4 regions of the Pseudomonas sp. NFX224 genome follow, and region 1 is predicted to be linked to each of the others. Evidence: predicted binding sites of a transcription regulator. Region 1 holds the regulator's gene; each other region holds the start of a gene.

Region 1 (7,194 bases):
ATAGGGGCGTCAAGGTGCATCAAGGCACTGATGGGCGAATTACAGCCCTTGAGACGGCAATGGGGGATGGCGATACCGTTGCCAAAACCGGTTGAACCGAGTTTTTCACGGGCGACCAGGCTCTCGAAGACATCCTGCATGGCCAGATCCGGCACTTCGCGATGGATGAGGTTGGCAATTTGCTCAAGGGCTTTCTTTTTACTGCCGCCCGGCACGTTCACCAGGGAACGGCCGGGGGTCAGGATGCTTTCAAGTCGGATCATGGGTTGGGAGTGTTAACGACCGGTAGCGCCCTGGAGGAGGCTCTGGGTCTTTTCCTTATGCTTTTTGAGTTGTTTATCCAGCTTGTCGGTCAGTGCGTCGATCGCCGCGTACATATCGGTATGTTCCGCGTTTGCGACCACTTCATTGCCGGGAATATGCAGCGTGGCTTCGATTTTCTGCTTCAGCTTTTCGACCGTCATCGTGACCTGCACGTTGGTGATCTTGTCGAAATGTCGCTCCAATCGTTCGAGTTTTTCGCCGATGTAGGTGCGAAGAGGTTCGGTCACTTCCAGTTGGTGTCCACTGATGTTGACTTGCATACAGCTTCTCCTTCGTTGCCAGTGCATAAAGCGGCAGACCAGATGATCTGCCACTGGAACGCTGTGGCGTGGCTCTACATCAACCGCTTGCGTTCGCTCGAAGGCGCGATCCCCAAGGATTCGCGGTACTTGGCGACGGTGCGGCGAGCCACCTGAATGCCTTGTGCCTCCAGTAAACCAGCGATCTTGCTGTCACTCAACGGCTTTTTCTGATTTTCAGCAGCAACCAGTTTTTTGATGATCGCGCGGATCGCCGTGGACGAGCATTCGCCGCCCTCGGAGGTGCTGACGTGGCTGGAAAAAAAGTATTTCAGCTCATATATGCCCCGAGGGGTATGCATGAATTTTTGCGTGGTCACCCGGGAAATTGTCGATTCGTGCATGCCAACCGCTTCGGCGATGTCATGCAGGACCAGCGGTTTCATCGCTTCATCGCCGTACTCCAGGAAGCCGCGCTGATGCTCGACGATCTGGGTGGCCACTTTCATCAGGGTTTCGTTGCGGCTTTGCAGGCTCTTGATGAACCAGCGGGCTTCCTGCAACTGGTTGCGCATGAAGGTGTTGTCGGCGCTGGTGTCGGCGCGGCGCACGAAGCCGGCGTACTGGGCGTTGACCCGCAACCGTGGCACCGACTCCTGGTTGAGCTCCACCAGCCAGCGCTCGTTGTCCTTGCGCACGATCACGTCGGGGACAACGTACTCGGCTTCGGTGGACTCGATTTGCGAGCCCGGGCGCGGATTGAGGCTCTGGACCAGTTCGATCACCTGGCGAAGCTCATCTTCCTTGAGCTTCATGCGGCGCATCAACTGGCTGTAGTCGCGACTGCCGAGCAGGTCGATGTAATCGGTGACCAAACGCTTGGCTTCGGCCAGCCAAGGAGTTTTGGCCGGCAGCTGGCGCAATTGCAGCAGCAGGCATTCGCCCAGGTTGCGGGCGCCGATGCCGGCGGGTTCGAATTGCTGGATGCGGTGCAGGACAGCTTCGATTTCGTCCAGTTCGATGTCCAGTTCCGGATCGAAGGCTTCGAGGATTTCCTCGAGCGTTTCGTCCAGATAGCCCTGATTGTTGATGCAGTCGATCAGGGTGACGGCGATCAGGCGATCGGTGTCGGACATCGGCGCCAGGTTCAATTGCCACAGCAGATGGCTTTGCAGGCTTTCACCGGCCGATGTGCGGGTGGTGAAATCCCACTCGTCGTCATCGTTGCTCGGCAGGCTGCTGGCGCTGGTCTGGTAGACGTCTTCCCAGGCGGTGTCGACCGGTAGTTCATTGGGAATACGCTCGTTCCAGTCGCCTTCCTCGAGGTTATCCACCGTCGGGGCGCTTTCCTGGTAGGAGGGTTCCTGAATTTCGGTATTGGGCTTTTGTTCGGCGTTGTCGGCCATGGGGTCGGAGTTGTCGAAGTCGTCGCCTTCTTCCTGGCGTTCGAGCATCGGATTGGACTCCAGGGCCTCCTGGATTTCCTGTTGCAGGTCCAGGGTCGACAATTGGAGCAGGCGGATGGCCTGTTGCAGCTGCGGTGTCATCGTCAGCTGCTGGCCCATTCTCAAGACTAGCGATGGTTTCATGGCAGGGGCTTAACACCTTATTTGCCGGCGCACATGCGCCATCCACTACAGGGCGCCGGAGCGCCAAACATAAGCAAATTATATGCCCGAAATCGCAGTGTTTGCCTAGAGCGCTGTAACAATAAAAAACTATTGATTTTTTATCGAGACAAGCGCTTGGTCGACTAGCCGGGACACCTCAGCGCTTACAGGCGGAACTCATGACCCAGGTAGACTTCCTTGACCAGGTCGTTGGCCAGGATGGTTTCAGCGTCACCTTCGGCGATCAGCTGACCATCGTTGACGATGTAGGCGGTTTCACAGATATCCAGCGTTTCACGGACGTTGTGGTCAGTGATCAGCACGCCAATGCCCTTGGCCTTGAGGTGATGGATGATCTGTTTGATGTCGCCCACCGAAATCGGGTCCACGCCGGCGAAAGGTTCGTCGAGCAGGATGAATTTCGGGTTGGTGGCTAGTGCCCGGGCGATTTCCACGCGGCGGCGTTCACCACCGGACAGGCTCATGCCGAGGTTGTCGCGGATGTGGCTGATGTGAAACTCCTGCAGCAGGCTTTCCAGCTCCTTGCGACGACCGTCCTTGTCGAGTTCCTTGCGGGTCTCGAGGATCGCCATGATGTTGTCGGCTACCGAGAGTTTGCGGAAGATCGACGCTTCTTGCGGTAAATAGCCGATACCTGCCTTCGCACGACCGTGCATGGGCTGGTGACTGACGTCCAGATCGTCGATCAGCACGCGGCCCTGATCAGCCTGGACCAGGCCGACGATCATGTAGAAGCAGGTTGTCTTGCCGGCGCCGTTGGGGCCAAGCAGGCCGACGATCTGACCGCTGTCGATCGACAGGCTGACGTCGCGCACGACCTGGCGGCTCTTGTAGCTCTTGGCCAGATGCTGAGCTTTCAGAGTTGCCATTACTGGGCCTTTTGCTCGTCGGTTTTCTTTTTCGGCTGGATGACCATGTCAATGCGCGGACGTGCCTCGGTCACCTTGCTGCCTGTAGCGCGACCGGCGCTCGCCAGCTTCTTCTCGGTGTCGTAGACGATTTTCTCGCCCTGGGTGACGTTGTTGTCCTTGTCGATGACTTTGGCCTTGTCGATCAGTACGACGCGGTTTTGCGTGGCGTGGTACTGGATTGTCACACCCCAACCCTGAACCGGCTTGGTGTCGCCAGCCGTTTGCAGTTGTTCGAAGTAGGCCAGGTTACCGACCGACGTCACCACGTCGATGTCGCCACTCGGAGCTCGGGTCATGGTCACTTTATTGCCGGTAACCTTCATTGAGCCCTGGGTGATGATCACATCGCCCGTGTAGGTGGCAACGCCATTCTTGTCGTCCAGTTGGGCATCGTCGGCCTGAATGCGGATTGGCTGTTGTTGATCATCCGGCAGGGCCCAGGCGCTCACGCTTCCCAGTGCTGCGCCCAGACTGAGCAAAATAGGGAGGGTTTTAACGAGCCTCATACTGTCCTCTTACGTTCGATAGCAGGTGTATCCTGCTTTCTTTCAAATACGCTTTCATTCCCTTGCCAGTCGAAACACCGCCAGCGCCGTCGATTCTAACGTCTCGGTCGGTCTGCGCATATTGCTGTTGCGGGAACACCGTCATGCGGGTGGTGGTGATCAGGGTCCTACGGTTTTTCTCGTCGAAACGCGTAATGCGTACCGAATCGATCAGCTCGACCTGGGTGCCGTCAGGGTTGACTTCACCCTTTTCGCTCTGGACGTGCCACGGGAACTCGGTGCCGCGGAACATGTTCAGGTCGGGATTGGTCAGCAGGGTCACCTCGGACGCTTTCAGGTGTTCGACCTTGTCCGACGTCATTTCGTATTGCAGCCTGCCATCCGGCAGGAACTGCACGCTGTGGGCGTTGGTGGCGTAATAGTCGATCTCGCTGTTGTCGACTTGCACAACCGGCTTGTCGAGAAAGCGTTCCGGGCTGATGTTCCAGTAGCCGACCGCGGCGAAAATCGCCGCGATGCAACCGAACATCAGGATGTTGCGAATCTTTTTGCTCAGCATGTTTGGCTCACAGGTACGCGGCGTTGGCCGCATCGAGGCGGCCCTGGGCGCGCAGGATCAATTCGCAGAATTCGCGGGCGGCACCTTCGCCACCACGGGCCTGGGTGACGCCGTGAGCGTGGTCGCGCACGAAACTGGCGGCGTTGGCCACTGCCATGCCCAGGCCTACGCGGCGAATCACTGGCAGGTCGGGAAGGTCGTCACCAAGGTAGGCGACCTGTTCATAGCTTAGGTTGAGTTGGCCAAGTAGCTCGTCGAGCACCACCAGTTTGTCTTCGCGCCCCTGGTACAGGTGTGGAATGCCGAGGTTCTTCGCCCGTCGCTCGACCACCGGGGTCTTGCGGCCGCTGATGATGGCGGTCTGCACGCCGGCAGCCATCAGCATCTTGATGCCCTGGCCGTCGAGGGTATTGAAGGTCTTGAACTCACTACCGTCTTCGAGGAAGTACAGGCGTCCGTCGGTGAGGACGCCGTCGACGTCGAAGACCGCCAGTTTGATCTGTTGGCCGCGTTGCAGCAGGTCCGTGCTCATTACATTACCCCCGCACGCAGCAAGTCGTGCATGTTCAAGGCGCCGACCGGACGGTCTTCGCTGTCGACCACGACCAGCGCGTTGATTTTATGGTCTTCCATGATTTTCAGGGCCTCGGCGGCGAGCATCTCGGCGCGGGCGGTCTTGCCGTGGGCGGTCATGACCTGATCGATGGTGACCCTGTGGATATCGATGGTGCGGTCCAGCGTGCGGCGCAAATCGCCGTCAGTGAAGATCCCGGCGAGCTTGCCGTCGGCTTCAAGGATGACGGTCATGCCCAGGCCCTTGCGGGTCATTTCCATCAACGCATCCTTGAGCAGGGTGCCACGCTGTACCTGCGGCAACTCTTGCCCGGCGTGCATGACGTTTTCCACTTTCAACAGCAGGCGTCGGCCCAATGCGCCACCCGGATGGGAAAAGGCGAAGTCTTCGGCGGTAAAACCGCGGGCTTCCAACAGTGCGACGGCCAGGGCATCGCCCATGACCAGCGCCGCGGTAGTCGAAGAGGTAGGCGCCAGGTTCAGCGGACAGGCTTCGTGCTCGACGTGAACGTTGAGGTTGACCTCGGCGGCCTTGGCCAGCGGCGAGTCAGGGTTGCCGGTCACGCTGATCAACTGGATGCCCAGGCGCTTGATCAATGGCAGCAGGGTGACGATTTCATTGGTGGAGCCGGAGTTCGACAGCGCCAGGATGATGTCATCGCGGGTGATCATGCCCATGTCACCGTGGCTGGCTTCAGCCGGGTGGACGAAAAATGCCGTGGTGCCGGTGCTGGCCAGGGTGGCGGCAATCTTGTTGCCGATATGCCCCGACTTGCCCATGCCGACCACGACAACGCGGCCTTTGCTGGCCAGAATCATCTCGCAAGCGCGTACAAAATCTGCGTCGATATGCGGCAGCAAGCCTTGTACGGCTTCCACTTCGAGGCGGATGGTGCGTTGGGCAGATTGAATCAGGTCGCTGGATTGGCTCATGTCAGAAATCGTTTAGCCTGATGAAAAGGCGGCGATTATAACGGTTATGATCAAAACCCTCACGCAAGTTCGTCGTGCATTGTCACTCCTTGTTACCTAATCCCTCTAAATGAAGCTTTTTGCTGGTCATATCACGCAACTTGGGCCGGCAATGGCCTTGGGCGCAGGGTGTTTGCAGTGATATAGTTCGCCGCCAGTTCGGCCCGCCCGGAAGGCACGTGCTTTCGTCAGGAAGTCAGGCGTCCGAGTGAGAGGCTGCATCGCAAGGAGTTTAGATGAGTGCCGATAACGCCTACGCGGTCGAGCTGAAGGGACTGTCCTTCAAGCGCGGTGCGCGCAGCATTTTCAATAACGTCGATATCCGTATTCCCCGCGGCAAGGTCACCGGCATCATGGGACCTTCCGGGTGTGGCAAGACAACGCTGTTGCGGTTGATGGGCGCACAGTTGCGGCCCACCAGCGGCGAAGTCTGGGTCAACGGTCAGAACCTGCCGAAGCTCTCGCGCAGCGATCTGTTCGATGCCCGCAAGCACATGGGCGTGCTGTTTCAAAGTGGCGCACTGTTTACCGATCTCGATGTATTCGAGAACGTGGCCTTTCCATTGCGCGTTCACACCGAACTGCCCGAGGAAATGATCCGTGACATCGTCCTGCTCAAATTGCAGGCCGTGGGTTTGCGTGGTGCCATCGACCTGATGCCCGACGAACTGTCCGGCGGCATGAAGCGTCGTGTCGCACTGGCGCGGGCGATTGCGCTCGATCCCCAAATCCTCATGTACGACGAGCCCTTTGTCGGCCAGGACCCTATCGCCATGGGCGTGTTGGTGCGTCTGATTCGCCTGCTCAACGATGCACTGGGGATCACCAGTATCGTGGTTTCCCACGACTTGGCCGAAACCGCGAGCATTGCCGATTACATCTATGTCGTGGGCGACGGGCAGGTGTTGGGGCAGGGGACTCCTGATGAGCTGATGAATTCGGACGAGCCGCGCATTCGTCAGTTCATGACCGGCGAACCCGATGGGCCGGTTGCCTACCACTTTCCAGCGACGGATTACCGCGCAGATCTTCTGGGGAAGCGCTGATGCGCAGAATTTCATTAATAGAACGCGTACGCCGGTTCGGCCAGGCAGGCATCGACGTGCTGGCGGTGTTCGGGCGCTCGGCACTGTTCCTGTTTCATGCCTTGCTCGGCCGCGGCGGTATCGGCGGCGGTTTCGGGTTGCTGGTCAAGCAGCTGCATTCCGTGGGCGTGATGTCCCTGGTGATTATTGTGGTTTCCGGGGTTTTCATCGGTATGGTGCTGGCGCTGCAAGGGTTCAACATCCTGTCCAGCTATGGCTCGGAGCAGGCGGTCGGGCAGATGGTGGCGCTGACCCTGTTGCGTGAACTGGGGCCGGTAGTGACCGCTTTGCTGTTCGCCGGGCGTGCCGGTTCGGCATTAACGGCCGAAATCGGCAACATGAAATCCACCGAGCAGCTGTCCAGTCTGGAAATGATCGGTGTCGACCCGCTCAA
Region 2 (7,194 bases), 990 kb from region 1:
CAGGGTCGGGGTATGGCCGGATTTCCAGAAGCTTGAATTCATCGCGCACCTCAAACTGAATAGGAGTCTCGAACGGGAGCCAAAACAAAAAAACGCCGCCACCTGATTTGCCGGGAGGCAAATGAGGTGAGCGACGTCTTTGTCGTAGATTGGGCAACCGCCGTTGGTTACCTGTGGTGATTACTTAGCCAGATCTGTGCCACATGCCGATCGTTGTCGGGTCAACCCAATAATTCACTCATGGCAATGATCTGCTCGGCCACCTGGATCAGCTTCTGCTGGCGGCTCATGGCCTGGCGGCGCATCAGGGTGTAGGCCTCTTCCTCGTTGCAATCTTTCATTTTCATCAGCAGCCCCTTGGCCAGCTCGATGCGCTTGCGCTCGGCCAGTTGCTGGTCGCGGGCGTGCAGTTGCGCGCGCAGGGCCTGGTCGCTTTCGAAGCGCGCCATGGCCACGTCGAGAATCGGCTGCAAGCGTTGTGCGTGAATGCCTTCGACGATGTAGGCACTGACCCCGGATTTGATCGCCTGGCGCATCACGTCGGGGTCGTGTTCGTCGGTAAACATGACGATGGGGCGTGGCTGGTCGCGGCTGACTAGCACCACTTGCTCCATGACATCACGGCTCGGTGACTCGGTATCGATCAAAATCACATCCGGACGCACCGTTTCGACGCGTTGGGGCAGGTCGATGGTCAACCCGGACTCGTCGATCACTTCGAATCCGGCTTCGGTGAGGGCCGCTTTCAGACGTCCGACTTTTTTCGCGGTGTCGTTGATCAGCAGGATACGCAACATGTTCGCAGTCTCCTGTCAGCGGCTGGCGAGTCGGGGCGAGCTATCGCTCATGGCGTGCAGCTTGAAGCTGCGGGCATAGCCGACCGGATCAGAGCCGTCCCAGACTTTGCCGTCGATCATCTGACTGCTGCGCTTCTCTTTACCCAGCGATGCGACACCGACGGCACTGGCGGCTTCTCGATACAAGTCTAGTTGCTGGACCTGACGGGCCACCGCAAGGTAATCCGGATCGTCGCGCAGCAAACCCCAGCGACGGAATTGGGTCATGAACCACATGCCATCGGACAGGTAAGGCAGGTTGACCTCGCCAGCGCCATGGAAGCGCAAGGCGTGTGGGTCTTGCCAGCGATTGCCCAGACCGTCGGCGTAGTCGCCCAGCAGGCGCGGTTCGATGCATTCAAGCGGTGCGTCGAGGTACTGGGGGGCACTGAGCAATTGCGCGGTGCTGCGACGATTCTCGGTGCTGTCTTCGATGAAGCGGCTGGCTTCCAGGATCGCCATCACCAACGCTCGGGCGGTGTTGGGATATTGCTCGACGAAGGCGCGGGTGCAGCCGAGGACTTTTTCCGGGTGATCGGGCCAGATGGTTTGAGTGGTCGCCAGGGTAAAGCCGAGATCCTGTTGCACCGCACTGGCGGACCACGGTTCGCCAACGCAGAAGCCGTCGATGCGCCCCGCTTGCAGGTGCGCGACCATTTGCGGCGGTGGCACCACTACGCTGTCGACATCCAGCAGCGGATGAATGCCCTGGCTCGCGAGCCAGTAATACAGCCACATGGCGTGGGTGCCGGTTGGAAAGGTCTGGGCGAACGTCAGTTTTGGGCGATTTTGGTGCACGTGCCGGTGAAGTGCTTCAGGACCGGTCACGCCAAGGCCCTGCAAGCCATGGGAGAGGTTGATGCTCTGGCCGTTCTGGTTCAGCCCCATCAGCACCGCCATGTCGGTCGGGGCCACGCCGCCGATGCCCAGGTGCACGGCGTAGATCAGGCCGTACAGGCTGTGGGCGGCATCGAGTTCACCGCTGACCAGTTTGTCCCGCAGGTTGGCCCAGGATGATTGGCGCTTGAGGTTCAGGGTCAGGCCGTAAGGCTGGGCGAAACCCTGGGTGGCGGCCACCACCACCGAGGCGCAGTCGCTCAGTGCCATGAAGCCGAGGTTGATTTCGGTCTTTTCCGGGGCATCGCTGCCATTGACCCAGGCCAGAGGGCCTGCTGATGGTTCGTTCATCGATTTCGCACCTTCAAAAAAAACGTCGTCCCAGGCCCTTCTACAAGCCAGGCCGGGTGACGACGCCATTGTCCTTGCACACTTTCCGCCGTTGGCCTGTGTGCTGATGACTGAGCGGGTGCAAGGCATATGCCATCGCCCGCTGTTTTTATCGTTGCGCCTCGCTAGCGCCCCCCATGCCCGGCTATAATCGCCGCCTCATTTCGCCGCCAATCGAGTCAAAACCGCCCATGTACACCCTGGCCCGTCAGCTGTTGTTCAAACTTTCCCCGGAAACCTCCCACGATCTGTCCCTGGACCTGATCGGCGCGGGCGGACGCCTGGGGCTCAACGGCTTGCTGTGCAAGGCGCCGGCGAATGTGCCGGTGAATGTCATGGGCCTGGACTTCCCCAATCCTGTAGGGCTGGCGGCGGGTCTGGACAAGAACGGTGCGGCCATCGACGGCTTTGCCCAGTTGGGTTTCGGTTTTGTCGAAATCGGCACCATCACCCCGCGTCCGCAGCCAGGCAATCCGAAGCCGCGCCTGTTCCGTCTGCCGGAAGCCGAGGCGATCATCAATCGCATGGGGTTCAACAACCTTGGCGTCGATCACCTGCTGGCCCGCGTCGCAGCAGCCAAGTACAAGGGCGTACTGGGGATCAATATCGGCAAGAACTTCGATACGCCGGTCGAGCGTGCGGTCGACGATTATCTGATCTGCCTGGACAAGGTCTACGCCCACGCCAGCTATGTGACGGTCAACGTCAGTTCGCCGAACACGCCGGGCCTGCGCAGCCTGCAATTCGGTGACTCGCTCAAGCAATTGCTGGCCGACCTGGCCACGCGCCGTGCGGAACTGGCGCTGCGTCACGGCAAACACGTGCCACTGGCGATCAAGATCGCTCCGGATATGACCGACGAAGAAACCGCGCAGGTCGCGCAAGCGTTGATCGAAACCGGCATGGACGCGGTGATCGCCACCAACACCACCCTGAGCCGCGTCGGCGTCGAAGGCATGGAACATGGTGACGAGGCGGGCGGTTTGTCCGGTGCACCGGTTCGCGACAAGAGCACGCACACCGTGAAAGTGCTGGCATCGGAGCTGGGTGGTCGTTTGCCGATCATCGCGGCGGGTGGCATCACTGAAGGCAAACATGCGGCGGAGAAAATCACCGCGGGTGCGAGCCTGGTGCAGATCTACTCGGGCTTCATCTACAAAGGCCCGGCGTTGATTCGTGAGTCGGTAGACGCGATCGCTGCTCTGCGCTGATCCTTTGTAGGAGCGAGCAAGCTCGCTCCTACAGGAATCGCATTTTCATCAGGCATAAAAAAGGGCTCCTTTAAAGGAGCCCCTGGGCCGGAGCCCGCCGTCCGGATGGGACGTGCGTGGTTAATTCAGTACAAAATCAGATTGTCGTGTCGGAGTGTTGTGCCCTGTAATTAGCCGACGGCGTGAAGTTCGTTGAGTCTGTGGATTCCCGCAGTGCCGGTCATACCGTCCCAGTTGTCGCCGCGTCCTTCTCGCCAGCCGTTAATCCAGGCTTGACGTACCGACGGTAGAGTAAATGGGCAAAGCTCACGGGATTTGCCACCAACGCCATATTGATATCCGCGCAAAAATGCTCTTTCCAACGGATCACGCTTAAGTCTTCTCATAGGGTGTTGCCCTCACTTGTTGACTGTAGGTATCGCGTCGACCTCTATTGAGGTCAGGCAGAAAAACTCTGCCATTGGGGGGCTCGTTGCCGGCGTGACGAGCCAAGGTGTTGACGTCATTGCGGCGCCAACCTGTGTTGAGTTCTAACCAATGCGTCACATCGAGGGAATGATCGTTTTGTCATAAGGACGTAACTGTTCATGTGCTAACGCCATAAGTAACCTGATGTTCGCTGCGTATTTTTTAGGCAAACCCCGGTATGATCGGCGCTGCGTTGGATGGTCGGCTTAGTCCTTTGCTGAGAATGGCTCCTGTTGCGCAAAGGGACTATTCGACGAAGGGTCGACTTAAGACAATTTGTTGCATCAACTTTTTTATCTGTCCTTGCATCTAAGCTCACTTAACCCGGGCAGCAGGGGTGGAACGGCACACCTTCGTGCCACGCGGGCGCTCTTCGAGAAAAGCACCTGATTGAAAACCGGGCCGGCAATGCGTTGCCGGTCCACTCAGCCAAAGGCTCTGAAATCCTCATGTCCGATCGTTTCGAACTCTTCCTCACTTGCCCAAAAGGCCTTGAAGGCCTGCTCATCGAGGAAGCCGTCGGGCTTGGCCTTGAGGAAGCACGTGAGCACACCTCTGCCGTGCGCGGCATGGCCACCATGGAAACCGCTTATCGCCTGTGCTTGTGGTCGCGTCTGGCCAACCGGGTGCTGCTGGTGCTCAAGCGTTTCCCGATGAAAGACGCTGAAGACCTCTATCACGGCGTACTCGACATCGAGTGGCAAGACCATATGCTCAACGACGGCACCCTGGCCGTCGAATTCAGCGGTCATGGCTCCGGCATCGACAACACCCACTTCGGCGCCTTGAAGGTCAAGGACGCCATCGTCGACAAACTGCGCACCCCGCAGGGCGACCGTCCGTCGATCGACAAGCTCAACCCGGACCTGCGCATTCACCTGCGCCTGGACCGCGGCGAAGCGATCCTCTCCCTCGACCTCTCCGGCCACAGCCTGCACCAGCGCGGCTATCGCCTGCAGCAAGGTGCGGCACCGCTGAAGGAAAACCTCGCGGCCGCCATCCTGATCCGTTCCGGCTGGCCACGCATCGCGGCCGAAGGCGGCGCACTGGCTGACCCGATGTGTGGTGTGGGTACGTTCCTCGTCGAAGCAGCAATGATCGCCGCCGACATCGCGCCGAACCTGCGTCGCGAGCAGTGGGGCTTCACCGCCTGGCTCGGGCACGTCCCGGCGCTGTGGAAAAAGCTTCACGAAGAAGCGTCCGAGCGCGCCGCTGCCGGTCTGGCCAAGCCGCCGCTGTGGATTCGCGGTTACGAAGCCGACCCACGCCTGATTCAGCCAGGCCGCAACAACGTCGAGCGTGCCGGCCTGAGCGAGTGGATCAAGATCTACCAGGGCGAAGTCGCGACCTTCGAGCCGCGTCCGGACCAGAACCAGAAAGGCCTGGTGATCTGCAACCCTCCGTACGGCGAGCGTCTGGGCGACGAGGCGAGCCTGCTCTACCTCTACCAGAACCTCGGGGAACGCCTGCGTCAGGCCTGCCTGAACTGGGAAGCGGCGGTGTTCACCGGCGCGCCGGACCTTGGCAAGCGCATGGGCATCCGCAGCCACAAGCAGTATTCGTTCTGGAACGGCGCGTTGCCGTGCAAGCTGCTGCTGATCAAGGTGCTGCCGGATCAGTTCGTCACTGGCGAGCGTCGCACCCCGGAGCAGCGTCAGGCCGAACGCGAGCAAGCGGCCTACGATGAGGCGCCGAGCGAGCCGCAAGAACGCCAGTACAACAAAAACGGCAACCCGATCAAACCGGCCCCCGCACCGGCTCCGGTGATCGAGCAGCCACGCCTGAGCGAAGGCGGGCAGATGTTTGCCAACCGCCTGCAAAAGAACCTCAAGGCTCTGGGCAAGTGGGTCAAGCGTGAAGGCATCGATTGCTATCGCGTCTACGATGCCGACATGCCGGAATACTCCATGGCCATCGACCTGTATCACGATTGGGTCCACGTCCAGGAATACGCCGCGCCGAAATCCATCGATCCGGAAAAAGCGTCGGCGCGCATGTTCGATGCCCTGGCGGCGATTCCGCAGGCGTTGAACATCGACAAGAGCCGCGTAGTGGTCAAGCGCCGCGAGCGTCAGAGCGGCACCAAACAGTACGAGCGTCAGGCTGCGCAGGGCAAATTCGTCGAGGTCAATGAAGGCGGGATCAAGCTGTTGGTGAACCTCACCGACTACCTCGACACCGGTCTGTTCCTCGACCACCGGCCAATGCGCATGCGGATTCAGAAAGAGGCGGCCGGCAAGCGCTTCCTCAACTTGTTCTGCTACACCGCCACTGCCAGTGTTCATGCAGCCAAGGGCGGTGCGCGTAGCACCACCAGCGTCGACTTGTCGAAAACCTATCTGGACTGGGCGCGGCGTAACCTGTCGCTCAACGGTTTCTCCGACAAGAACCGTCTGGAGCAGGGCGATGTGATGGCCTGGCTGGAAGCCAGCCGTGACGAGTACGACCTGATCTTCATCGACCCGCCGACCTTCTCCAACTCCAAGCGCATGGAAGGGGTGTTCGATGTGCAGCGTGATCAGGTGCAATTGATCGACCTGGCCATGGCACGCCTGGCACCCGGAGGCGTCTTGTACTTCTCCAACAACTTCCGCAAGTTCGATCTGGAGCCGAATCTCAGCGAGCGCTACGCGGTCGAAGAGATCAGCGCACAGACCATCGATCCGGATTTTGCCCGTAATCCCAAGATCCACCGCGCCTGGAAAATCACGGCTCGTTGACGCCTGATGTGATTGGATCCACAGAGCCTTGATTTTTAAGGCGCTGTGGGTCTGCTCGGTGCTGGTCAAATTAGTGGCTAATAGCTATAACTCAACTCAGGGCCAAAGGGCTTTCCCGCACCTGGCGTTTTGAGTTGCGTTTTATGTCGTTGCACGCCGTGCGCCCAAAGATCCTGGGTTTTATCAGCGAAGATGTCTCGGCCTGGCTGGTCGCGCTCCTGGTTTTGCTCGTCGGCGGGATTCTCACGGGATTGCTGGCGTGGTCAACGCTTAACCTGTTTCACCATCAATTGCGGCAACGTTTCCAACTGCTGGCCACTGAGCGTTACAGCCGTATCGAAGAACGTTTCGAAGATCAGGAGCAGCGCCTCGATGGCCTGCGCCGGTTCTTTGCCAATTCCGATTCGGTCTCCCGAGAGGAATTCAACGGTTACACCCAACCTCTTTTACATCGCACTCAGGCGTATTCGTTTGCCGAACGGGTGAGTCGCGACGAGCGCGCAGCTTTCGAGCGCCGTGCTCGGGATGAAGGCTTGAGTGATTTTAGCCTGCGCGAACTCAATGCTGACGAGCAGCTGCAATTGGCCGCCGAGCGGGATGAGTACGTGGTGGTGGTGTACAGCCAGACGCAAAGCAAACTTGGTTCGCCGCTGGGCTTCGACTTGCTCGCGCATCCCTTACGCCGCGCGACTCTGGAGCGGGCTGACCAGCATGGGCGCACGGCAGTCTCGC
Region 3 (7,194 bases), 2.8 Mb from region 1:
CTCCAGCTCCCAGGACGCGGTCGGCAGCGACAAGGCCTCGGACAGTTTCCGCGCCGGCCAGCAGGTCATGGAGTTGCTCAAGCTCGACCTGAAACCGCGCGACATCATGACCCGCAAAGCCTTCGAAAACGCCATCCGCGTGGTGATCGCCCTCGCCGGCTCCACCAATGCCGTGCTGCACCTGTTGGCCATGGCGCACGCGGTGGATGTCGAGTTGACGCTGGATGACTTCGTGGAACTGGGCAAGATTTCCCCGGTCGTCGCCGACCTGCGACCCAGTGGCAAATACATGATGAGCGAGCTGGTGGCCATCGGCGGCATTCAGCCCTTGATGAAGCGCATGCTCGCGGCCGGCATGCTGCACGGCGATGTGCTGACCGTCACCGGCAAGACCCTCGCTGAAAACCTCGAAAACGTGCCTGACTACCCCGAAGGCCAGGACGTGATCCTGCCCTTCGACCGGCCGATCAAAAAGGATTCGCACCTGGTGGTGCTGCGCGGCAACCTCTCCCCCACCGGCGCGGTGGCCAAGATCACCGGCAAGGAAGGTTTGCGCTTTGAAGGCACGGCGCGGGTCTACCACGGTGAGGAAGGTGCGCTGGCCGGTATTCTCAATGGCGAAGTGCAGCCCGGTGAAGTGATCGTGATCCGCTACGAAGGCCCCAAGGGTGGGCCGGGCATGCGCGAGATGCTCTCGCCGACTTCGGCAGTGATGGGCAAGGGATTAGGCAAGGATGTGGCGCTGATTACCGACGGGCGTTTTTCCGGTGGTTCACACGGTTTCGTAGTGGGCCATATCACACCGGAAGCCTTTGAAGGCGGGCCGATTGCGCTGATCGAGAACGGCGACAAGATCACCATCGATGCCGAAACCCGGCAAATCACCGTGGATGTGTCCGATGCTGAATTGGCCGAGCGCAAGACCCGCTGGGTGCGACCGGAATCGAAGTACAAGCGCGGAGTGTTGGCCAAGTATGCGAAGACGGTTTCCAGCGCTTCGGAGGGGGCAGTGACGGATAAGTACCTTTAAAGTCAAAAGATCGCGGCCTGCGGCAGTTCCTGCAGGGAGACGCATTCCATTGGAGCTGCCGAAGGCTGCGAACTTTTCATCCACACCTCAAAGACGAAAACGATCCACCGACTGCGACAACTGCCCCGCCATCAATCCACTGCCCGCATCTTCCATTACAGGAGAAATCTGCTAGGTTGTACGACGACCTACAACAACAAGGAAACACCCATGAAAAAAGTCAAAGTGCTGATTGGTTTTCTCTGCCTGTTCAGCGGCTACGTCGCCGCCGCCTCCTCTTCACCCGACAACGATGTTGCACAAGCCGTCGATCATCTGACCGACGCCATGCTGCACAAGAACATCACGCAGCTTCAGACCTTGACCGCCGATAACCTGACCTACGGGCATTCCAGCGGCAAGATCCAGAACAAGAAGGAATTCATCGCCGATATCGAAACCGGCAAAAGCGCGTTCAAGACCCTTGAGATGCAGAACCAGACCATCACCGTTTCCGGCGATGTCGCGCTGGTCCGCCATCACTTCTCGGCTCAGGCGCTGAAGGGTACGGAGGTAGTTCCTACCGAGATCGAGAACTTCCAGATCTGGCAGAAACAGGATGGGAAATGGTTACTCGTAGGACGACAAGCCTTCAAATTCTGACCTGACGCAAATGTGTAGCAGCCGGCTGAGCCAGCTGCTACATCCTCCTTCTTCAGGCCACGCCGACTTCCACCCTGCCCTGATTCAACCGCACCGGCCAAACCCGTAACCGCTGCTGCGGGTATTCCAGGCAACTGCCGTCTTCCAGGCGAAAGTGCTGCTTGTAGATCGGCGACGCCACCACCAGATCGCCCTTGATGCTGCCGACCAGACCACGTCCAATGACGTTGGCGCCGGACTGCGGGTCATGGTTATCGATGGCGTAGAGATTTTTGCCCTCCGCGCCCGGCAGGTAAAACAGCGCCACCTGCGCGCCGTCCAGCCACACCACCACACCGGAATCGTTCACCAGGTCCTGCTGGCTGCATACCGAGTGCCAGACGTCGACATTTTCCACGCGTTGGGTATTGGAAAGGCTCATCAGACAATCTCCTCGGTAACAGGGATAAGGTTGAGTTCGGCGGCCATGATCGGGCGTCGTTGGCCGCGTTCCTGAACAAAGTGGATGTCCGGGTCAGGGCGTTTATCGTTGACGAAGGTGCGGAAGCGCTTGAGTTTTTCCGGGTCCTTGAGAGCGTTGGCCCACTCGCATTCGTAGCGATTGACCACCAATTGCATCTGCGACTCAAGTTCAGCACCCAGGCCAAGGCTGTCATGGATGATCACATCCTTGAGGTAGTCCAGGCCGCCCTCCAGGCTTTCGCGCCATACCGAGGTGCGCTGCAACTTGTCGGCGGTGCGGATGTAGAACATCAGGAAGCGGTCGATGTAGCGGATCAGGGTCGCGTCATCCAGATCGGTGGCGAACAGCTCGGCGTGCCGTGGACGCATACCGCCGTTGCCGGCGATGTACAGGTTCCAGCCTTTCTCGGTGGCAATCACGCCCACGTCTTTGCTTTGCGCTTCGGCGCATTCACGGGTGCAACCGGACACCGCGAACTTGAGCTTGTGCGGCGAGCGCAGGCCTTTGTAGCGGTCTTCGATGGTCAGGGCCATTTGCACGCTGTCCTGCACGCCATAACGGCACCAGGTGCTGCCGACGCAAGACTTCACCGTGCGGGTCGATTTGCCGTAGGCATGCCCGGTTTCGAAACCGGCTTCGATCAACTCGGCCCAGATGTCCGGCAACTCATGCAACTGCGCGCCAAACAGGTCGATGCGCTGGCCGCCGGTGATCTTGGTGTAGAGGTCGTATTTCTTCGCCACCACGCCAATAGCGATCAGTTTGTCGGCGGTGATCTCGCCGCCGGGAATGCGTGGCACCACCGAATAAGTGCCGTTTTTCTGCATGTTGGCCATGAACGTGTCGTTGGTGTCCTGCAATGGCACCAGCGACGGGTCCATGATCGGCTGGTTCCAGCACGACGCCAGGATCGAACCCACTGCCGGTTTGCACACGTCGCAACCGGTGTGGCCACGGCCATGTTTGGCCAGCAGTTCTTCGAAGGTGATCACCCCTTCCACCCGCACCAGCGCATACAGCTCCTGCCGGGTGTAGGCAAAGTGCTCGCACAGGCTCTTGTCGACGCTGACCCCGCGGGCAATCAATTCATGCTCGAAGACTTGCTTGAGCAACCCGGCGCAACCGCCGCAACCGGTGCACGCCTTGGTCTGCGACTTGAGCAGGCCGAGGTCGGTGCAGCCGCCGTCGATGGCCGAGCAGATCGCGCCCTTGGTCACGTTGTGGCAGGAGCAGACCGTGGCCGTTTCGGGCAAGGCGCCCGGGCCGAGGGTCGGCGCACCTTCGGACGACGGCAGGATCAACGCCGCCGGTTCCGATGGCAAGGCAATCGCGTTCTGCATGTATTGCAGCAGCGTGTCGTAGTAACTGTTGTCGCCGATCAGCACCGCGCCGAGTACGTGCTTGCCGCTGGCGTCGACCACCAGGCGCCGGTAGCTGGCGGTGGTTTCGTCGATGAACTGATAGCTGCGCGCACCCGGCGTGTTGGCGTGGGCATCGCCGATGGAACCGACGTCGACGCCCAGCAATTTGAGCTTGGTCGACATGTCCGCGCCCTGGAACGGCTCGGCGGCGTCATCGCACAAACGCGCTGCGACACTGCGGGCCATTTGGTAACCGGGAGCGACCAGGCCGAACAGGCTGCCGTTCCACGAGGCGCACTCGCCAATGGCGTAGATGTTCGGGTCGCAACTCAGGCAGGTGTCGTCGATCACCACGCCTCCGCGCGGGCCGATCTCCAGCGCGCACTGGCGGGCCAGCGCGTCTTGTGCGCGGATACCGGCAGAAAACACGATCAGATCGGTTTCGAGGAATTCGTCGTTGGCGAAATTCATCCGGTAGCGGAATTCTTCGCCGGCGCTGATCGATTGCGTGGCGCGGGACAGATGCACACCGACGCCCAGCCGCTCGATTTGCGCCTTGAGCGCCAGTCCACCGAGGTCATCCAACTGCACCGGCATCAGGCGCGGTGCGAATTCCACTACGTGCGCTTCAAGGCCCAGGCTTTTCAGGGCATTGGCCGCTTCGAGGCCGAGCAGTCCACCGCCGACCACCACGCCGCGCTTGGCATTGGCCGCTGCAGCACGAATGGCATCAAGGTCTTCGAGGGTGCGGTACACCAGCCGCGAATCGCCTTCGGCACCTTCGATCGGCGGCACGAACGGATAGGAGCCGGTGGCCAGGACCAGTTTGTCGTAAGCAACGCAGCCTTGCGCGGTGATCACCTGACGATGCTCGCGATCGATTTCCAGCACCGGCACACCCAAGTGCAGCGTGACGCCCGGCGTTTGATACAACGACGCCTCACTCAGCGCCAGCGACTCGGCATCGCGACCGGAAAAGTATTCAGACAAATGCACACGGTCGTAGGCGCGCATCGGCTCTTCGCTGAAAACGTGCAACCGATAGCGGTCAAGGGCACCGCGCTCGATCAACTGCTCGACACAATGATGCCCGACCATGCCATTGCCGATCACGATCAGTGTTTGATGCTTGTTCAACGCGGCTACATTGGAATTCATAAATGACACCTGCCCATCACGGTTCAAAAAGCAAAAAAAAACGCCTGAAACCTTGCGGTTCCAGGCGTCTTTGCCTGTTCTTTTGCGGTGTTGAAACCAGACGGCCATGCCTGATCCACCGAGAGTGCCCACGACCTGTGCGGTTGTTCGATCATCGTTGACCGAGTGGGCGGTCCATCTTTTTCAGATGGCGCTGAGGAGGTGAATGCAGTGTTTGTGCCAGTCGAGCGCAGGAGCCGGAAAGATGCGTGCCGAGCCCCTGCCAGCAAGGCTTTTGGCAAAGTGCGCGGGATCGTCAGCGGGTGATTTCGCAGGCGGAAAGGGTTCAGAAAATCGCTTCGCACTGGTGCACGTTATCGATCATCGCGCTTTAAAAGTGCGCAAAAAAGCTGTGGGAGCCAGCCTGCTGGCTCCCACAGGGGTTAGGGTGTTCGAGGGGTCAGCAACACCGCGTATTACATTTCCCACGTCCAAACCGCGCTTCCTGACGCTCGCGAAAAAAAGCCTCGTAACTCATCACCGGCTCTCCGGGATGGTTGATCGCCATCTGCGCGACATAGTTGTCGTAATCCGGGACGCCCACCATCAAACGCGCGCTCTGGCTGAAGAATCGGGCGGTTTGCTGCAATTTGCGGAACATGGCGGTGCTCTCAATGAGGTTTCGACCACCCGATGTAACACCACGGATGTATCTGCACTGTGTCCGCCCGCGGGCCGTTTGTATGTTCATGTATCACGGCACCCGCGACCTTTTGGCGCATGACCGGTCGGCCATCGATTAAGCGCCAATGGGCAACAGTTTGTTAACATCCTTGCGCTTTTTTTCGTCTGACCCGTCAGGCACTGTGTTCCATCTGTCGCTACACAGGATGCTTTTTTAATGAGTACGTTGTATTCCCGTCGCACGGTCCTGCAAGGCATGAGTTTGCTGAGCCTTGGCCTGCTCGCCGGCTGCGATGACAGCAGCAAGCTGTCGTTCAAGTACGGCAAGGACCTGAGCGACAAGATCCTGGGTCGTTCCTTCAAGCTCAAGGATACCGAGGGCGAAACCCGGATGCTGGGCAGCTACCAGGGCCTGATGCCGATGATTTTCTTCGGTTTCACCCAATGCCCGGCCGTCTGCCCGACCACGCTGGCCCGCGCCGCCCAGGCGAAAAAACTGATGGGCCGCGATGGCGAGCGCCTGCAGGTGATCTTCATCACCCTCGACCCCGAGCGCGATACACCCGAGCTGCTCGACAAGTACGTCAAGGCTTTCGACCCGAGTTTCGAGGCGCTGTACGGCACGCTGGAAGAAACCGCCGCCACCGCCAAGGAGTTCGGCGTATTCTTCGAGAAGGTTCCGAGCGGCGACACTTACACCCTGTCCCACACCGCCACCAGTTTCGTGTTCGACTCCCGGGGCAATCTGCGCCTGGGCCTGTCCGCGTCCCTTACCGCTCAAGAGTGTGCAGAAGATTTGCTCACCGTCATGGAGGTCTGCTGATGACTTCGTTTTGCGCTGCACGTGTTAAACAAATAGCTTTGGGTCTGTCCCTGATCGGTATGGCGTGGCAGGTCTCAGCGCAAACCCGGGTCGACGATGCCTGGGTCCGCGCGACCGTTGCCGGCCAGCCGTCGAGTGGCGCGTTCATGACCCTCAAGGCCGACACCGACAGCAAGCTGCTGAGCGTTGAGTCGCCGGTGGCCAAGCTGGTGCAGATTCACCAGTCCAGCATGAAAGACGATGTGATGAGCATGCAGCAGGTCGAGTCCGTCGCCTTGCCGGCCGGCAAGGCCGTGAACTTTGATCCCCACGGCTACCACATCATGCTCATGAACCTGACCGGGCAGATCAAGGAAGGCGACAACGTACCGCTGACCCTGACAGTGGAAAACGCCAAGGGCGAGAAAGAGACGATCAGGGTCGAGGCTCCAGCACGCGCCCTCGACACCATGGACCACGGCAGCATGGACCACAGCAAGATGGACCACAGCAAAATGCAATGAGGGTCTGACGGCCTCCCCCACGAGGCCGTTGTTTGATGGGAGTTGCGTAACATGACGACGAACACCGAAACCGCCATTCTGGCCGGCGGCTGCTTCTGGGGCATGCAGGATCTGCTGCGACGCAAACCGGGCGTGATCGCCACGCGGGTCGGTTACTCCGGCGGCGATGTGCCCAATGCCACCTACCGCAACCATGGCACTCACGCTGAGGCGATCGAAATCGTCTTCGACCCGACGCAGATCAGCTATCGGCAGATTCTCGAGTTTTTCTTCCAGATCCACGATCCAAGCACCCAGAATCGCCAGGGCAACGACGTTGGGACCAGTTATCGCTCGGCCATCTATTACCTCAGCGAAGAGCAGAAACGCGTCGCCGAGGACACCGTCGCCGATGTCGACGCTTGCGGTCTGTGGCCCGGCAAAGTGGTCACCGAGATCGAACCTGCGGGGCCGTTCTGGGAAGCGGAGCCCGAGCATCAGGATTATCTGGAACGGCTTCCTGAAGGCTACACCTGCCACTTCATTCGGCCGAACTGGCAGTTACCGAAACG
Region 4 (7,194 bases), 1.9 Mb from region 1:
CGTGGGCAAACAAGGCAAGCTCATCGCCGAAGGCGAGGTCAATCTGGCGCCGGTCAGCGCCAAACTGAACGTGCAGACCAAGGATATCGACCTGCGTGTCGCCCAGTCCTACATCAGCCCGTTCATTCGCCTTGAGCTGCGCAGCGGCATGCTCGGCAGCGATCTGGCGGTCAACCTGAAAAGCACCGAGCCGCTGGCTTTCAGCGTCACTGGCCGCGCTCAGGTCGATCAACTGCATACCCTCGATACCCTGAAAACCCGCGACTTTCTCAAGTGGCAACAATTGATGGTCGAAGGCCTGAATTATCAGCATGGCGACAGCCTGTCGATTGACAAGGTCAACCTGCTGCAACCTTATGCGCGCTTCATGATCAACGATGACCGCACCACCAACATCGATGACCTGCTGATTCCGCAACCGGCCGACACAGGCGCCAAACCCGCCGCCGCCAAACCCGGCGCCAGCAAAGAGAAGCCGCTGGGCATCCACATTGGCGGGATTGTCATCAATGACGGTTCGGCCAACTTCGCCGACTTCAGCCTGACGCCGAACTTCGCCACCGCAATCCAGCAACTCAACGGGCAGATCGGCACCATCGACAGTCGCCAGGCCAAGCCGGCCAGTGTCGACGTCAAAGGCAAGGTCGACCGCTATGCACCGGTGACCATCAAAGGTGCGGTCAACCCGTTCGATCCGATGTCCAGCCTCGACATCGCCACCAGCTTCAAACGCGTGGAACTGACCACGTTGACGCCTTACTCCGGCAAATTCGCCGGTTACCGCATCCGCAAGGGCCGGCTGAATCTCGACCTGCATTACCAGATCACCAAGGGCCAGCTCAAAGCCGAAAACAAAGTCGTGGTCGAGCAGCTGCAACTGGGTGAGAAAGTCGACAGCCCGGATGCCGTGAGCCTGCCGCTGAAACTGGCGATCGCTTTGCTCAAGGACGTCGATGGCAAGATTTCCATCGAGCTGCCGGTGACCGGCGACCTGAACAACCCGCAGTTCAGCGTCATGCCGATTGTCTGGCAGACCCTGCGTAACCTGATCGTGAAGGCCGCTGCCGCACCGTTCAAACTCATTGGTGGATTAGTATCCGGTGGCGGCTCGGAAGATCTGGGCAGCGTGTCGTTTGCACCTGGCTCAAGCGACTTGAGCAAGGACGCCGAAGGCGCTTTGGACAAGCTGAGCAAGGCGCTGAAAGAGCGCCCTGCCCTGCGCCTGGAAATCGAAGGTACGGCGGCCAAGAGCAGCGACGGTCCGCTGATCGCCGAGCAACGTCTGGAACGGGAATACCAGTACAACTACTACAAGATGCTCCAGCGTCGCGGCGACAAGGTTCCGGCCCAGGCTTCATTGCTGGACGTTCCGGACAGCGAAAAAGGTCCGCTGCTGGAAGGCATCTACCGCACACGCCTGAAGGCTCAGCCGCCCGCTGAATGGAAGGACCTGGGCAAGGAAGATCGCACGGCGAAAATGCGCGAAGGCGTGATCCAGTTCTGGAGTTCCAGCGATGTGCTGCTGCGCCAGTTGGGTCAAGACCGCGCCAGCAGCATCAAAGACTATCTGGTCGACAAAGGCCAACTGGCCGATGATCGTGTGTACTTCATCGATGCGCAGTTGGGCGAAGCGGAGAAGGACGGCAAGGTCGTGACGCCGATGCATCTGGACGCTGAGTGATGGGTGCTCGGCTGCTGCTCGCACTGGCACTGGCACTGGCAACAGCGGCGAGCCAGGCCTCGGCAGCGGACACCGTGCGTTGTGGCAGCCAACTGATCAGCGTCGGCGACCGGTCGAGCGAGGTGCTGCACAAATGCGGTGAACCGGTCAGCCGTGATCTGCTGGGCTACAAGCGCAGCGTCAATCGACGGGAAGAGTTTCAGGTCGAGGAATGGACCTACGGGCCGAACGGCGGGATGTATCAGTACTTGCGATTCGAAGGGAATCGATTGGTGCAGATCACCAGCAAGCGCGGTAACTGAAGATCTTTTGCTCTGCAAATAGAACAGGCCCCGACACGAATGCCGGGGCCTGTAATGGCCACTTCCTTATGGCCGTTCGCATGAACTCATGAGATGCGGCAGACGTATGACTTGGCCCGTCTACCGCGCCTTCTCCCGGTTCAGGCGAGAAGCCTTGCCTTACTCGGCTTTCAGGCCGTCAGCGGAGACCGCCTTGACGCCTTTGATTTTCTTGGCGATCGCCACGGCGGTGGTTTTCTGAGCGTCGGTTACCGCAACGGTGGACGACAGGGAAACAACGCCTTTGTTGGTTTCGACTTTGATGTCGGTACCTGGGATACCTTTTTCGGTGACCAGGTCGGCTTTGACTTTGGTAGTGATCCAGGTATCGGAAGTGGCTTCTGTTGCCTTGGTCATTTCACCCGCCGCCAGGGTCATTGGAGCTTGGGTAGCCTGGGTGGTCTGGGCGAATGCAGCGCTGGCCATGGTCAGGGTCAACGCGGTAGCAGCAGCGGCAGTGATAGCGAACTTCTTCATACGAGTAACTCCTGTTTTTCTGGAAAGTCTGCTGGGTTCTTGTCAGCAGGGTTACCAGAGATAGTGCGAACGCTGTGCCAAGTTTGAGACAGATAATTAATCGTTATAAATCAATCAGTTATCAAAAAGACTATTTTGCGGATTCGTGCAAAATGCATGAGTTGAACTTTATCTACATGCAAGTTGCGGGTTTTCAGCAAAGCCTAAGGCCATGAATTGTTGGAGGTTTTCTCATTTACTCGACATTCTGGACTGCGAGCAAAAAAATACCCCGCCACAGGCGGGGTATCAGGTATGAAAAGGGATGAATCAAGCTTTCGGAGCAACCCCTGTGCAGCCCTTCGGCGCGTATTCCTGATCCACGGTCGTAGCGCACGTCCAGCCCGACACCGTACGCGAAAGGGTAATGGTTTTATTCAGTACCGGGCCCGGTGCATTGAGGATCGTGCATCCAATGGTGCCAGTACCATCAGCCGCTTTACCCGAAGCCGTGGTCGTGCAGTTGGAGGTGGCCGCCGTCCCACCCACCTTGGTCAAATCAGGGTCGGTCCCCTGATTGATAATGTCCTCGAACGGCACTTTCAATGCCGAAATCTCCGCCAGCCCCGCCGTCACCTTGGCCCGCGCCTGATACTTGGAATACGCCGGTATCGCAAACGTCGCGAGAATCCCGATGATCGCCACCACGATCAGCAACTCGATCAGGGTAAAACCTTTTTGAGTGTTCATAGACAGCCTCCGTGCATGAGTCGAAATCTCATGATCTGTACCTGTCGCAGCACAGCCCATGCCAAACCCCATGCCCCCTATAGACGGGGGCCGTGCAGTCTGCGACGCCCTTTCCTACTCCCTGGATCCGCACTATCTGACGCTTTTTGTCACCTCACTACCACTGGTTTGGCTCCATTGCTTGACTAGGCTATAAGTCATGAATTGCCTGCGTCCGGTATCCCAATGAATGACATCGCTCTCAGCGGTCTGGCCAAGCAATTGGTCCTGGCCGAGCTGCTCACTGACAAAAGTGCACAACAGGCGTCCCAGCAAGCCCAGCGCAACCGCATCTCCCTGGTCAGCTATCTGGTGCAGAACAAACTGGTCAAAAGCCGCCAGGTCGCCGAGATCGCCTCGGAACACTTCGGCATGGCCCTGTTGGACCTCCATGCCCTGGACAAGGAGATTCAGCCCAAGGGCCTCGTCAGCGAGAAATTGGTCCGCCAGCACCATGCGCTGCCCCTGTGGCGCCGAGGCAACAAACTGTTTGTGGGGATTTCCGACCCGACCAATCACCAGGCCATCAACGACATCCAGTTCAGCACCGGGCTTACCACCGAAGCGATTCTGGTCGAGGACGACAAGCTCAGCGAGGCCATCGAGAAATTCTTCGACAGCCATGGCACCGGCCTGGAAGACATGGCCGACGTTGACCTCGACGGCCTGGACATCGAGACCGCCGATGACAAACGTCAGGACGCCATCGTCGGCCAGGATGCCGATGACGCGCCGGTGGTGCGCTTCGTCCATAAAATGTTGCTCGACGCGATAAGAAGCGGCTCTTCCGACCTGCATTTCGAGCCTTACGAGAAAATCTATCGCGTGCGGATGCGTACCGACGGCATGCTGCGGGAAGTCGCCAAGCCACCGATCCAGTTGGCCAACCGTATCGCCGCGCGGCTGAAGGTCATGGCCAGCCTGGACATCTCGGAACGCCGCAAACCCCAGGACGGGCGGATCAAGATGCGCTTGTCCAAAAGCAAATCCATCGACTTCAGGGTCAACACCTTGCCGACCCTGTGGGGCGAGAAAGTGGTGATCCGGATTCTTGATCCCTCCAGCGCGCAAATGGGCATCGACGCCCTCGGCTACGAGCCTGAACAGCAAGACCTGTACATGGCCGCGCTCAGGCAGCCACAGGGCATGATTCTGGTGACCGGCCCTACCGGCTCGGGCAAAACCGTGTCGCTCTACACCGGGCTGAACATCCTCAACACCGTGGACATCAACATTTCCACCGCTGAAGACCCGGTGGAAATCAACATGGAAGGCATCAACCAGGTCAACGTCAATCCAAAGCAGGGGATGGATTTCGCTCAGGCGCTGCGCGCGTTCCTGCGCCAGGACCCAGACGTGATCATGGTCGGTGAAATCCGCGATCTGGAAACCGCCGAAATCGCCATCAAGGCTTCACAGACCGGGCACCTGGTGCTGTCGACCCTGCACACCAACAGTGCCGCCCAAACCCTGACCCGCTTGCAGAACATGGGCATCCAGGGCTTCAACATCGCCACCTCCGTCAGCCTGATCATCGCCCAGCGCCTGGCGCGCAAGCTGTGCAGCCATTGCCGGGTGCCGCTCGACATTCCTCGCGAGGCGCTGCTCAAGGAAGGCTTCCCCGAGGAACGCATCGGCACATTCACGATCTATGAGCCGGTCGGCTGCGAACACTGCAACGGCGGCTACAAAGGGCGAGTGGGGATTTATGAAGTGGTGAAGAACACAGCGGACTTGCAACGATTGATCATGGCCGAAGGCAACTCACTTGAAATCGAAGAGCAGATGCGCAAGGACGGCTTCAATGACCTGCGCACCTCGGGCCTGCTCAAAGCCATGCAAGGCATCACCAGCCTTGAAGAAATCAACCGGGTTTCCAAGGACTGAACATGGCGGTCAAGGCAGCGAAAATCAGTATTTACGCCTGGGAAGGCACCGACCGCAAAGGCACGAAAGTCACCGGCGAGTTGAGCGGGCAAAACCCGGCGCTGATCAAGGCGCAACTGCGCAAGCAAGGCATCAACCCCGGCAAGGTGCGCAAGAAATCCGTCTCGCTGTTCAACGTCGGCAAACGCATCAAGGCCCAGGACATTGCTCTGTTCACACGACAGATGGCGACCATGATGAAAGCCGGCGTGCCGCTGTTGCAGTCGTTCGACATCATCGGCGAAGGCTTCGATAACCCGGCCATGCGCACGCTGGTGGACGAGGTCAAACAAGAAGTCGCGGCCGGCAACAGCTTCGCCGCCGCCTTGCGCAAAAAGCCGCAATATTTCGATGAGCTGTACTGCAATCTGGTGGATGCCGGGGAGCAGGCCGGCGCGCTGGACACCCTGCTGGAACGGGTGGCGACCTATAAGGAAAAGAGCGAAAGCCTCAAGGCCAAGATCAAGAAAGCCATGACCTACCCGCTGGTGGTGGTGTTCGTCGCGATGATTGTCACCGGGATCCTGCTGGTCAAAGTGGTGCCGCAATTCCAGTCGGTGTTCGAAGGGTTTGGTGCCGAATTGCCCGCCTTTACCGTGATGGTCATTGGCCTGTCGCGGTTCATGCAGGACTGGTGGTGGATGATGCTCGGCGTGCTGATCGTGGCGATTTTCGGGGGGCGTCATGCCTTCAGGACATCACAGGGCTTTCGCGACCGAATGGACGCCTGGCTGCTGAAGCTGCCGCTGGTGGGCACCTTGATGTACAAATCCGCCGTCGCGCGTTTCGCCCGCACGTTGTCGACGACCTTCGCCGCCGGTGTGCCGCTGGTCGAAGCGCTGGAATCGGTGGCCGGCGCCACCGGCAACGTCGTGTTCAAGCGCGCGGTGCTGCGCATCAGGCAGGACGTGTCGACGGGCATGCAGCTGAATTTTTCCATGCGCACCTCCGGCATCTTTCCGAACATGGCGGTGCAGATGACCGCCATCGGCGAAGAGTCCGGCGCACTGGACGACATGCTCGACAAGGTCGCCGGTTTCTACGAGGACGAGGTGGACAATATGGTCGATAACCTCACCAGCCTGATGGAACCGTTCATCATGGTGGTGCTGGGTGTTATCGTCGGCGGATTGGTGGTTGCCATGTACCTGCCCATCTTCCAACTCGGCTCAGCGATCTGACATGCCCTTGAACGAAATACTGATTCAATACCCGCTGGCTTTCGTGGTGATCGCCGGAGTGATCGGTCTGCTGGTCGGCAGTTTCCTCAACGTGCTGGTCTGGCGCCTGCCGAAAATGCTCGAGCGAGATTGGCGCGTCCAGGCCCATGAGATCCTCGGACTGCCCGCTGAAACGCCGCTGCCGACCTTCAATCTGTTCCTGCCCCACTCCCAGTGCCCACATTGCACCCACCGGATTCGTGCCTGGGAAAACATTCCGCTGCTGAGTTTTGCGTTTTTGCGGGGACGTTGCTCCGCTTGTGCCACTGCGATCAGCAAACGCTATCCGCTGACCGAACTGGCCTGCGGTCTGTTGTCGGCGTTCATTGCCTGGCACTTCGGCTTCGGCTGGCAGGCCTGCATGGCGCTGCTGCTGACCTGGGGTCTGTTGGCCATGAGCCTGATCGACGCCGAGCATCAACTGTTGCCGGATGTGCTGGTGTTGCCGTTGATGTGGCTGGGGCTGATCGTCAACAGTCTCGACCTGTTCGTGCCGCTGCATGACGCGTTGTGGGGCGCCATTGCCGGCTACATGGCGCTGTGGTCGGTGTTCTGGCTGTTCAAGCTGATAACCGGCAAGGACGGCATGGGCCACGGTGATTTCAAGTTACTGGCGCTGTTTGGCGCCTGGGGCGGTTGGCAGATTTTGCCGCTGACCATCCTCCTTTCATCCCTGGTGGGGGCCGTTATCGGCGTGATTTACCTGCGCCTGCGCAAGGCTAAAAACTCGACGCCGATTCCCTTCGGCCCCTATCTGGCAATTGCCGGCTGGATTGCCTTG

Evidence for each region. Region 1 encodes sigma-54, which starts transcription at its own class of promoters, with help from an activator protein. Its sites were predicted from a motif close to ANTGGCATNNANNTTGCTNT; they were not measured.
Region 2: the regulator sigma-54 is predicted to act here: its motif matches at 2,142-2,161, upstream of ACNYC6_RS04485 (CmpA/NrtA family ABC transporter substrate-binding protein).
Region 3: the regulator sigma-54 is predicted to act here: its motif matches at 4,859-4,878, upstream of nirB (nitrite reductase large subunit NirB).
Region 4: the regulator sigma-54 is predicted to act here: its motif matches at 3,275-3,294, upstream of ACNYC6_RS17955 (pilin).

Annotation. Positions count from the first base shown of each region.
Region 1 covers NZ_CP183416.1:2,021,357-2,028,550, reverse strand. The annotation lists gene ptsN (PTS IIA-like nitrogen regulatory protein PtsN) at 1-263, opposite strand, end outside; gene hpf (ribosome hibernation-promoting factor, HPF/YfiA family) at 276-584, opposite strand; gene ACNYC6_RS09190 (RNA polymerase factor sigma-54) at 659-2,152, opposite strand; gene lptB (LPS export ABC transporter ATP-binding protein) at 2,338-3,063, opposite strand; gene lptA (lipopolysaccharide transport periplasmic protein LptA) at 3,063-3,611, opposite strand; gene lptC (LPS export ABC transporter periplasmic protein LptC) at 3,598-4,170, opposite strand; gene ACNYC6_RS09170 (KdsC family phosphatase) at 4,178-4,702, opposite strand; gene ACNYC6_RS09165 (KpsF/GutQ family sugar-phosphate isomerase) at 4,702-5,676, opposite strand; gene ACNYC6_RS09160 (ATP-binding cassette domain-containing protein) at 5,952-6,761, shown strand; gene mlaE (lipid asymmetry maintenance ABC transporter permease subunit MlaE) at 6,761-7,194, shown strand, end outside.
Region 2 covers NZ_CP183416.1:1,029,884-1,037,077, reverse strand. The annotation lists gene ACNYC6_RS04495 (nitrate/nitrite transporter) at 1-42, opposite strand, end outside; gene ACNYC6_RS04490 (ANTAR domain-containing response regulator) at 222-797, opposite strand; gene ACNYC6_RS04485 (CmpA/NrtA family ABC transporter substrate-binding protein) at 813-2,024, opposite strand; gene ACNYC6_RS04480 (quinone-dependent dihydroorotate dehydrogenase) at 2,255-3,274, shown strand; gene rmf (ribosome modulation factor) at 3,445-3,660, opposite strand; gene rlmKL (bifunctional 23S rRNA (guanine(2069)-N(7))-methyltransferase RlmK/23S rRNA (guanine(2445)-N(2))-methyltransferase RlmL) at 4,192-6,462, shown strand; gene ACNYC6_RS04465 (diguanylate cyclase) at 6,606-7,194, shown strand, end outside.
Region 3 covers NZ_CP183416.1:5,814,925-5,822,118, reverse strand. The annotation lists gene ilvD (dihydroxy-acid dehydratase) at 1-1,030, shown strand, start outside; gene ACNYC6_RS26670 (nuclear transport factor 2 family protein) at 1,241-1,672, shown strand; gene nirD (nitrite reductase small subunit NirD) at 1,725-2,093, opposite strand; gene nirB (nitrite reductase large subunit NirB) at 2,093-4,654, opposite strand; gene ACNYC6_RS26655 (YbdD/YjiX family protein) at 5,094-5,294, opposite strand; gene ACNYC6_RS26650 (SCO family protein) at 5,535-6,140, shown strand; gene ACNYC6_RS26645 (copper chaperone PCu(A)C) at 6,140-6,643, shown strand; gene msrA (peptide-methionine (S)-S-oxide reductase MsrA) at 6,695-7,194, shown strand, end outside.
Region 4 covers NZ_CP183416.1:3,946,663-3,953,856, reverse strand. The annotation lists gene ACNYC6_RS17970 (DUF748 domain-containing protein) at 1-1,681, shown strand, start outside; gene ACNYC6_RS17965 (DUF2845 domain-containing protein) at 1,681-1,983, shown strand; gene ACNYC6_RS17960 (BON domain-containing protein) at 2,143-2,499, opposite strand; gene ACNYC6_RS17955 (pilin) at 2,809-3,228, opposite strand; gene pilB (type IV-A pilus assembly ATPase PilB) at 3,454-5,154, shown strand; gene ACNYC6_RS17945 (type II secretion system F family protein) at 5,157-6,374, shown strand; gene ACNYC6_RS17940 (prepilin peptidase) at 6,376-7,194, shown strand, end outside.